DNA from 2 places in the Gordonia sp. UBA7860 genome. Region 1 is predicted to be linked to the other one. Evidence: riboswitches for the same ligand, from Rfam matches in the RefSeq annotation. Region 1 holds a riboswitch; the other holds the start of a gene.
The links. Region 1 has a riboswitch for cobalamin ahead of B3T59_RS14700 (CbtB domain-containing protein). Riboswitches for the same ligand answer to the same signal wherever they lie in the genome.
Positions count from the first base shown of each region.

Region 1 (5,395 bases):
TTACTGTGTCAGCCCCGATCCCAACTTGTCCAGCGGCGGCCCTCGCGGGCTCGCTGGACGCGCGAGCGGTCGATGAGATAGGCAGAGAGCGTGAACGATCACGTGTTCGCCGAGTTCGGACCGTTCTTTGCGACCGACGCCCACGCAGCCGCGGCACCAGTCGACGGGCCGTGGTCGACTCTGGCTGCGGCACTGGCGAATCCACGACGCATCGACAGCCGCGTCGAAAGGGTCCGGACGGCTCTGGCTGCGGGCGCGGCGTCGAACGTCTCACCTCGCGTCGCGGCGTCGGTGACTCACCTTGGTCTCGTCGCCAGGCTGCTTGCACCGGCGCTCGCCGCAGCGGTGATCGGCACCCGCCTGTCCCTCGACCCCGCAGACGTCTGGTGGCAGGACCATCTCGGCGGGCCCTTCCCCCTATCCGTCGTGACGGTCGACGCGGAGCCCGCGCTCGACGACGGGTTCCCTCGCGCCGTCGACGACCTCACCGCACTCTTCGACGCGTCGTACCCGGTTGGGCCACACGTCCTCGGCGGCAACATCGCGTCGGCGATCAACTCGGCGGCGCGCATGATCGGTACCGCCCGGCCAGAACTCGCCGACGCGGCCCGACGCCACGCCGACCTTTTCCTCGCACGCCCCGACATCGAGGGCGGATACCTGCGGGCCGGACCGACTTTCCGACGACGCAGCTGCTGCCTGATCTACCAGGTATCGGGCGATCGCACTGCCGTGTGCGGCGACTGCGTGCTGTCCGGATAAGCCAAACGCGGCCCGAACTTGCGAACGCGGCTGGTGTACCAGCCGCGCCTGCCAACTCGAGCCGCGTTTGGAGGAGCGTCAGGCGACCGTTTGCGTCGCGGGGTCGTCGACAACCTGCTTCGACGACCGCGAGCGCGACATCGCGCCCAGGACCAGCGCGAACACCGCGGTGAGCACCGTCCACAGGATCACCTGGTTGGCGATCGCGTAGACGCGGAAGTCGCCGATGACGTCGCCCGGGAAGCCTGGGAACACGATCTGGCCCGCGTCGTTGGTGACCGGCGTCGGTACCTCGTCGAAGCTCGGCAGCAACGCGATCGCGACGGTGACCACTACCAGGTAGCCGACGCCGCCCGCGATCGCACCGAGCAGCCCACCGATGCGTGGACGCAGCCACAGCGCGAAGACGACGGCCGCGATGATCGCGATCACCGACACCACGGTGATGGTGAGATAGGCACTCGACCTGTCGGCGATGGTCTCGTCATTGCCGACAGCCGGCGGGTTGGCCGGATAGGCGAAGTACGGGACGCCGAAGAAGGCCACGAATCCGAGCGCGCCGAGCGCGGCCGCCGCCCAGCGCGGATCGGTCGCGGGGTATCGCCGTCCGAGGTAGGTCCACAAGACCGTGAACCCGACCGCGAAGAACGCGCCCATCGCGATCGCGAAGATCACGGTGCCGACCCCGGCCCCGATGTTTTCCTGCACCGACCTGGTGAACACCTCGTGCTCGTGGCCGTGTTCGCCGCTGAGCATCTCCTCGGCGTGGCTGCGACCCTCTTCGTAGTCGATCGCCTTGGCGACCACCGGCTCGATGAAGATACGAGCGAACACATACGCAAAAATTCCGGCGATCAGGCCCGATAGCAGGCCCGCGCCGATGAACTTCTTCTCCATTGTTCTGTTGTCTCCCGGGTCAGATTCAGTGGCAGGGGAAGCCGAGGAAGTGGCGGGAGTCGTGCACGAACTCGTGGATGTGGGTGTCGCTGCCGAACACCGACCAGGCGCCCTGGTCGTACCCGATGAAGTAGTAGGCCAGCGCGGCGATGAGCACGGTGGCGGTGAGCCAGAGCGCGGCCGAAGCGACCGAGAGATTCGGTACGGCGAGCGCAGCGGGCCGACGTTCGGCCTGTGATGAGGTGGCAACCATTGAGAGGGTTCCTTCCGGGATGACGCGTCCCTGACGTGGAGCAATGTGGCCTGGTTGCCACGTCCTGACTCGTCGCGACAGGTCGCTTCCCGTCGGACTTACAGTGGCGCGACCGTCCCGGATTCTCACCGGGTTCCTGGCAACCAGCGTGGATCGACTCTATACCAGGTTCTCGCCGCCGGACCAGCACGTCGCACCGCACTGTCAGACCCGTGCGGAACAATGGAAGAGTGCCCAGCTCGTCCTCCATCCTGAACCGCTTCACCGACCCGACGCGTCGGTGGTTCGGCGGCGCCTTCCCCGCGCCGACACCCGCCCAGCAGGGCGCGTGGAAAGCCATCGCCGACGGCGAGAACACCCTGGTCATCGCGCCCACCGGCTCGGGCAAGACCCTGTCGGCGTTTCTCTGGGCCCTCGATTCACTTGCCGCCCGCCCCGATCGGTCCAAGGGCACGCGCGTCCTCTACATCTCCCCACTCAAAGCACTGGCGGTCGACGTCGAGCGCAACCTGCGCGCGCCACTGGCGGGCATCACACGCGCCTCGCAGGAACTCGGGATCACCGAACCGTCGATCACCGTCGGCGTGCGCTCGGGCGACACCCCCGCCGCCCAGCGTCGACTCCTCGCCAAAACGCCACCCGACATCCTCATCACCACGCCCGAGTCGCTCTACCTGATGCTCACCTCGTCGGCACGGGAAGCGCTCACCACGGTCGAGACGGTGATCGTCGACGAGGTACACGCCGTCGCAGGCACCAAACGCGGCACGCACCTGGCGCTGTCGCTCGAACGCCTCGACGAACTGCTCGACTCCCCGGCGCAACGCATCGGACTCTCGGCGACGGTCCGCCCGCCCGAGCTAGTCGCTGAGTTCCTCTCCGGCTCCCGTCCGTGCACCATCGTGCGGCCACAGGCGTCGAAGACCTTCGACCTCCGCGTCGACGTCCCGGTACCCGACATGGCCAATATCCCGCCGCCACCGGATGCACCGGATGCGGATGACCTCGACGACGCGTTCTCGCCGACCGCGGGTTCGCTCTGGCCCTACGTCGAAGCGTCGATCGTCGATCTCATCGAGACCAACCGTACGACGATCGTGTTCGCCAACTCTCGACGGCTCGCCGAGCGTCTCACCGCGCGGCTCAACGAGATCCACGAGCAACGCAACGAGCCTGGCCGCGAACCACCACGCAACGACCGCGTCGGTGGCGGCGCACCCGCAATGGTCATGGCCTCGGGGGCCACCACCGGCGCCGCGACTGTCCTGGCCCGCGCACACCACGGGTCGGTCTCCAAGGAGCAGCGCGCCGAGATCGAAGACGACCTCAAGAGCGGCCGCCTGCGCTGTGTGGTCGCGACGAGTTCACTCGAGCTCGGCATCGACATGGGCGCGGTCGATCTGGTGATCCAGGTCGAGACACCACCCTCGGTGGCCAGCGGGCTGCAGCGGATCGGACGCGCGGGCCACCAGGTCGGCGAGATCAGTCAGGGGGTTCTGTACCCCAAGCATCGCACCGACTTGATCGGCTGCACGGTCGCCGTCTCGCGGATGCGTGCGGGCGCAATCGAAGAGCTGCAGGTACCGCGCAATCCACTGGATGTGCTTGCGCAACAGACGATCGCCGCGGCCGCTCTCGACGTGCTCGACGTCGACGAGTGGTACGAGATCGTCCGCCGCGCTGCGCCGTACCGGGAGTTGAGCCGGTCGATCTACGAGGCGACACTCGATCTCATCTCGGGTCGCTTCCCCTCCGACGAGTTCGCCGAACTACGTCCTCGTGTCACCTGGGATCGTGATGCCGACACACTGACCGGTCGCCGTGGTGCGCAACGGCTAGCGGTCACCTCTGGCGGCACCATCCCCGACCGTGGGCTCTTCGGTGTGTTCATGGTCGGCGAAAAGTCCAGCCGCGTAGGCGAACTCGACGAGGAGATGGTCTACGAGTCGCGCGTCGGCGACGTCTTCGCGCTCGGCGCGACGAGTTGGCGGATCGAGGACATCACCCACGACCGCGTACTCGTCTCACCCGCATTCGGTCAGCCCGGCCGCCTCCCGTTCTGGATCGGCGACGCACAGGGACGCCCGGCCGAACTGGGCGCGGCGATCGGGAAGTTCGTCGGCTCCATCGCCGACGAGGCCGAACTCGACCGTCAGGCAACAGAACTCGGGCTCAGCGAGTACGCACGCGACAACCTCGCGTCGATCATCTCCGAGCAGCGCGACGCGACCGGACAGGTACCGACCGACCGGACCCTGGTCATCGAGCGGTTCCGCGACGAGCTCGGCGACTGGCGCCTGATCCTGCACTCCCCCTACGGTTTACGCGTACACGCGCCGTGGGCGTCAGCGATCTCCGCCCGCCTGCAAGCCACCCTCGGACTCGACGGTGCGGTCACCGCATCCGACGACGGCATCATCGTGCGCCTCCCCGACACCGACGACGAACCGCCGGGCGCCGCAGTCTTCGTCGTCGATCCCGACGAGATCGAGCAGATGGTCACCGACGCCCTCGCCGACTCGTCGATGTTCGCCTCACGATTCCGGGAGTGCGCGGCCAGAGCCCTGCTACTCCCCCGCCGCGACCCCGGCCGTCGGGCACCGCTGTGGCAGCAGCGCCAGCGCAGCGCCCAATTGCTCTCCGTCGCATCGCAATTCCCCGACTTTCCGATCATCCTGGAGACGGTCCGCGAATGCCTGCAGGACGTCTACGACCTGCCGTCGCTCACCGACCTCCTCACTCGCATCCGATCGCGACGTGTTCGGCTGATCGAGGTCGAGACCCCGGAACCGTCGCCGTTCGCGGCATCGCTGCTGTTCGGCTACGTCGGAGCGTTCATGTACAACGACGACGCCCCGCTCGCCGAACGTCGCGCCGCAGCACTCTCCCTCGACACCGCGCTCCTCGCACAGCTACTCGGGCGCGTCGACCTGCGCGAACTGCTCGATCCCGCCGTCATCGCCGCCGTGGTCGCACGGCTGCAACGCCTCGACGAGCACCGCAAGGCACGCGACGCCGAGGATATCGCCGACCTGCTGCGGTGGCTCGGTCCGCTCACGACCGACGAGGTGGCGCTGCGGTATCGGCGCGACGACGACAGCCCTGCGGCGCTTGACGTGTTGACCGAGTTGCATCGGCGTGGCGCGATCATCTCCGTGAGCATCCGTGGCGTGCCGCTCTGGGCCGCTGTCGAAGACACCGCACGCCTGCGCGACGGCTTGGGAGTTCCTGCGCCACTGGGTGTTCCGGCAGCTTTCACCGAGTCTGTTCCCGATCCCGTCGGCGATCTCGTCCATCGGTACGCGCGCACGCACGGCCCGTTCACCGTCGACGAGGCCGCCGAGTCGATCGGAATGGCACCCGCGGTGGTGCGCGACACGCTGATTCGCCTTGCCGCCGAACGCAAGGTCGTCGAAGGCGACTTTCTACCCGCCACCGACGACGACCCCGACGGCAGCCCCGCGTGGACCACACAGTGGTGTC
Region 1 is NZ_DLSO01000119.1:26,391-31,785, forward strand. Features, by position in the region: gene B3T59_RS14690 ((2Fe-2S)-binding protein) at 91-762, shown strand; gene B3T59_RS14695 (CbtA family protein) at 841-1,659, opposite strand; gene B3T59_RS14700 (CbtB domain-containing protein) at 1,685-1,912, opposite strand; cobalamin riboswitch at 1,935-2,089, opposite strand; gene B3T59_RS14705 (ATP-dependent helicase) at 2,143-5,395, shown strand, end outside.

Region 2 (5,395 bases), on a different contig from region 1:
ATCGCCCTTGTCATCGGCGCAGGCTGGCTACGTGGATCGGGAGCCGCGGTGGCCTGCGCCGTCTACGCGGCAACCGTCGTGGGACTCTTCGCGACCTCGGCGTCGTATCACCGGATCGCGTGGAAATCGCCGAGCGCGCAGGTACACATGAAGCGTGCCGACCACTCGATGATCTTCGTGTTCATCGCTGGTACCTACACGCCGTTCTGTCTGATGGGTCTGCCGAGTCCGATGCGGTGGTGGGTGCTCGGCATCGTCTGGGTCGGCGCGCTCGCCGGGGTCGCACTGAAGATCGCGTGGCCTGGCGCGCCCCGCTGGCTCGGAGTCACGTTCTACATTCTGCTCGGGTGGGTCATCATCGTCGTCGCCCCGACGCTCGTCGCACATGTCGGTTGGCTCGTACTGATCCTCCTCGCGGTCGGCGGGGTCTTCTACAGCGTCGGCGGAGTGCTCTACGCACTGCGCTGGCCCAATCCCTGGCCGACGACGTTCGGCCATCACGAGGTGTTCCACGTCTGCACAGCCATCGCCGCGCTACTGCACTACATCGCGGTCTGGCTGGTCGTCGCGGCCTGAGCGCACCTCACCTCCGAGCCACCGTCTGCCGACGGCCTGGTCAGAGCGACTGCGATCGCAAGTACTCGGCAAGCGCCGTGATGGTCTGCGGGTTACGCGGCCCCTCGACGAGCGCCGCATACGGAAACGAGATGTAGCGGCGCTCTCGCACTGCGGTTGTCTGCGCCATCAACGGTTGCGACTCGAGTTGTCGGATCTTGGCCTCGACGATGTTCTGCGGCCCCGCCCCGTAATCGACGATCACGATGACCTGCGGATCGCGCTGCGCAGCCGCCTCCCATGATGCCGACGTCCAGGAGTCGTCGATATCGCCGAAGATGTTGCGTCCACCGGCTTCGGCGATGATCTGATCCGGTGCCGCATTCCGACCCGAGGTGTACGGCGTCGGATCGGCGCTGTCGAAGAGGAAGACCCGCGCTGCTGCGGACTCGGCAGGCGCCCCCACACGCGCAGCCTCGACTTGCTTGCGATAGTCAGCGCCGCGGCCCGACCACTAACGCCGAAGATCTGCCCCAGATTCGACAGGTCCGCGTACAACGCATCGAGGGGTCGTAAGACGCCGCGCTTGGTGGTGCCTGCCTGGCGACAGGCTTCGGTCAGCTGGTATGGCACGGCACCGGTCGAACGCACCCAGTCGGGGGTGACGCCGGTCGATTCCTTGAACCCGTAGTTCCAGCCCGCAAAGACGAAGTCGGGCCGCGCAGCGGCGATGATCTCCCGGGAGAACGCCGTGCCCAGTGACCTTGTCTTCTCGAAATCCGCTCGCCACGGAGATGATTCGATATCTCGCTCTTTGCCCTCGTACGTGGTGTAGCCGACCATCCGGTCGCCCAATCCGAGCGCGAACATCAGCTCTGTGATCCCCGTGTCGTTCGTCACCGCACGATCCGGTACACCGCTAACCCTAAGCGGTGCACCACAATTGGTTACCGTGACCTGCTCTCCCAACGATTCCGGAGTCGACGACTCGACGTCAGCGCCGCAACCGGAGACCACGGTCATCGCGGCAAGCGCAGACACGACGAGTGCGCGCGGTCTGCTGAGTGTTGTCCTGGTCGTAGGCGCTGTCATGAGTGCTCTTCCTCGGAGATGGCTTGTGGGACTTGGTCGTCGAAGATGATCTGCGGAACGCCCGTGCGGGGGTGGGCGACGACGTACGCACCAACGCCGTACCACTTGGCGATGTTCGTCGTGGTGAGGAGTTCGTCCGGTGGCCCGATGCATGCGATCGTCCCGTCGAGCACAACAGCGAGCGTGCTGCAGTACTGTGCCGCCATGTTGAGGTCGTGCAGCGCCGCAATGACGGTGACCCCGCGTCCGCGCGCCGCACCGAGGATGTCGAACTGGTGGCGGATATCAAGGTGATTGGTCGGCTCATCGAGGATCAGTACGTTGGGCTCCTGCGCGAATGCGCGCGATGAGTACGCGCTGCGCCTCTCCGCCGGAGAGCGTGGTGAACACACGATCCGCGAACATCTCGACGCCGGCCGTGGACATCGCCGCCTCGCACACCTGGCGGTCGCGGGCACGGGCCGCCGCACCCAGTTCGCGGTGCGGCAGCCGTCCCGTCGCGACAACCTCTGACGCGGTGAAATCGAAGTCGAGCGAGGTTGATTGGGTGAGCGCGGCGACTCGTCGTGCGTTCTCCCGCATACTCACCGCACGCACGTCGCGGCCGTCGACTCGCACACTGCCACCCGACGGTGCCAGCGCGCGGTAAACGCATCGAAGCAGGGTCGATTTACCGCTGCCGTTCGGTCCGATCACCCCGAGGAACTCCCCGGAGTCGACCGAAAACGATGCGTCGCGAACGATGACGGTGCCATCGATATCGACTGTGACCGCGTCGTACTCGACGGCACTCATGAGTCGATCCGGGTACGTCGACGTTGCATCAGCCCGAGGAACACCGGCACACCCACCGCAGCCGTGATCGCCCCGAGCGGAATCTCCTGCGGTGGAACGACAATCCGCGCCATCAGGTCGGCGACGACAAGGAACAGCGCCCCCAGCACCGGGGCGACGAGAATGATCTTGCGGTGATCCGCACCGACAACCATACGGGTCACGTGCGGCACGATGAGACCGACGAATCCGATTGCGCCGCAGACAGAGACGATGAACCCGGTCATCAGCGCGGCGATGACGAAGAGCTCGAGCCGAAACCGTGACGCCCGTATGCCGAGCGACGCGGCGACCTCGTCGCCCATCGCCAGCGCGTTGAGTTGTCGTGCTCTCGCTGCGACCACACCTATCCCGATGACCACCACGACCGCGACCAGCGCAACCGAATGCCATGTTGCCGCAGCAAGACTGCCGAGCAGCCAGAACATGACACTCCGTGCGGCATCACCCACCGGACGTAAGAAGATGAGCACAGTGGTCAGAGCCGAGAACCCGTATCCCAGAGCGGTTCCCGTCAACACGAGCCGCAGTGGTGTGAGACCTCCGCCACGCTGTGCAATTCCGAAGACGAGCAACGTCGCCACCAGTGCGCCGAGGAATGCCGCGGTCGGCAACGCATACAGGCCGAGACCCGAGAAGACCCCGAACAGCACGACGGCGGTGGCTCCGACCGACGCACCCGACGAGATCCCGAGCACATAGGGATCCGCCAGTGGATTGCGCACCATCGCCTGCACGATCACGCCGACCACCGCCAAACCGGCACCCACCAGCGCTCCCGTCAGCACCCGTGGCACACGCGAGTCCACGACGATCCAGTACGACGCGGCGTCGACCGACGAGACCGGTCCCCCGGTGATAGCTGCCCACACCATCCGCAGCGATAAGGACCAACCGATCCCCACGGTTCCGTATGCGACGCCGCACGCGGCGGCCACGACGAGCGCCACACCGCAGCCGATGACCACGGAGACCGGTCGCGCCCAGGTATCCCGAGGGTTCGCACTGCGCGCCGACATGTCCGCCCTCCTGATCAGCCCGGAGCGGGTACAGCAGATGTCGCCACGCGGGGTCGACGAAGACCACGCGAGTTCAACACCGACCATGTCCCGCGAAGTCGATGGGACCGCCTACGCCCGGCGGCCACGTCGGCAGGTCTTCGGACTTCGGACACGGCACGTGATGTGCCACCTACCGACGATCGCTTCCCGAGCCGCAGGCCCAGTGCTGTTGAACGCCTTCGTTTCCGTTACCGCTGCGGGGCAGCTCTGGATTCTCACCAGATTCCCTCTTGGCTCTCACCGACGATCTCGGCTGGAGAACCGACGCCGCTGCAGTGTAACAACGGTCTCGAATCGGACATATGGCGCATGCGGTTTCACGAACTTCACCATCCCATCACCGCGATGCCGACGGCGGGTAGGTCGACGTCCATCCTCTCTTGGTCGGGTGGCGGCATGCCGAACATCTCACCTCGCCCGTCACTGGCCGACCTCCGGATCGATCGGGACAAGACCCTGCACGCCGGCACCACCCGCCGACGCTTTCTCACCTGGGCGGGCGTCGCGGCCGGTATCGCAACCGTCCCCGCACTTTTCACGACCGACGCGGCGTCGGCTCCCCCGCCACGCCGTGGCAGTGACCTGTTCACGCTCGGTGTGGCATCAGGCGATCCGCTTCCCGACGGCGTGGTCCTGTGGACACGGCTGGCCGCCGATCCGCTCGCCCGCGGCGGAGGGATGGGTCTGCTTCCGGTGCCGGTCGAGTGGGAGATCGCCACCGACCATGCGATGCGCCACGTCGTCGCGCGCGGCGTCGAAGTGGCGACACCGGAGAACGGACACAGCGTGCACGCCGACGTACGTGGCCTACGGCCGGCGGCGGACTACTTCTACCGATTCCGTGCGGGCGGTTGCATGTCGGCGATCGGGCGCACACGTACCGCTCCGTCGCACGGAAGTCGGCTGAGTGCATTGACTTTCGCATTCGCCTCGTGCCAATCGTGGGCTGACGGCCACTATCCCGCGTACGCAGACATGGCGGCACACGCACCCGACGTCGTGTTCCATCTCGGCGACTACATCTATGAAAAGCCGATCCCGGTCGACGGCGGCCGACGCAAGACCGCCGCAACACCGGTGTCGGCGCACCGGGAGTGCGCGACGCTCGACGACTATCGCGATCGATATGCGCTCTACAAACTCGACCCCCAACTGCAGGCCGCGCACCGGGCGAGTCCGTTCATCACGATCTTCGACGACCACGAGGTCGACAACAACTGGGCCGCACGGATTCCCGAAGATGATCAACCGATCCCCGAGTTCCTCGCTCGCCGTGCCCAGGCGATGCGAGCGTGGTGGGAAAACACACCGGTGCGTGTCGCGCAGCGGCCTCGCCCCGCACCGACAGCGGACCTCTACGACCTGCGCGCCTATCGTCGGTTCAGCTATGGCGACCTCGTCGAGTTCAGCGTCCTCGACACCAGGACCTTCCGCAGCGATCAGGCCAACGGCGACAACGACACCGCACAAAATGCCGCGACCGCCGACCCCCGGCGCACCATCACCGGTGCCACACAGGAGAAGTGGGTGCTCGACGGACTGGCCGCCAGCCGTGCCCGCTGGAATGTTCTCGCGCATCAGACCACCATCGCTGATCTCGCCCGCCGAAAGAACGGCGAGCGGGCGGTCAGCATGGACGGGTGGAGCGGCTACGAAGCCTCTCGCGCAAGGATTCTCGACGGCGCGCGTGAGCGCGGCGTGCACAACCTCGTCTCGATCGTCGGCGACATCCACCGCAACGTGGTCTCTGAGTTGCGTTCCACCTATTCACGACCGTCCCCGACCGTCGGCGTCGAACTCGCGGGCACCTCGATCGCGTCTGGCGCAGACGGCGAGGACAGCGACAGCAGCGA
Region 2 is NZ_DLSO01000064.1:38,092-43,486, forward strand. Features, by position in the region: gene trhA (PAQR family membrane homeostasis protein TrhA) at 1-576, shown strand, start outside; partial or broken gene B3T59_RS09060 (ABC transporter substrate-binding protein) at 617-1,578, opposite strand; gene B3T59_RS24580 (hypothetical protein) at 1,644-2,039, opposite strand; partial or broken gene B3T59_RS24585 (ABC transporter ATP-binding protein) at 1,951-2,358, opposite strand; gene B3T59_RS09070 (FecCD family ABC transporter permease) at 2,439-3,500, opposite strand; cobalamin riboswitch at 3,615-3,823, opposite strand; gene B3T59_RS09075 (alkaline phosphatase D family protein) at 3,939-5,395, shown strand, end outside.
Region 2: linked by a shared signal. The riboswitch ahead of B3T59_RS09070 (FecCD family ABC transporter permease) and the one ahead of B3T59_RS14700 (CbtB domain-containing protein) in region 1 are both predicted to bind cobalamin.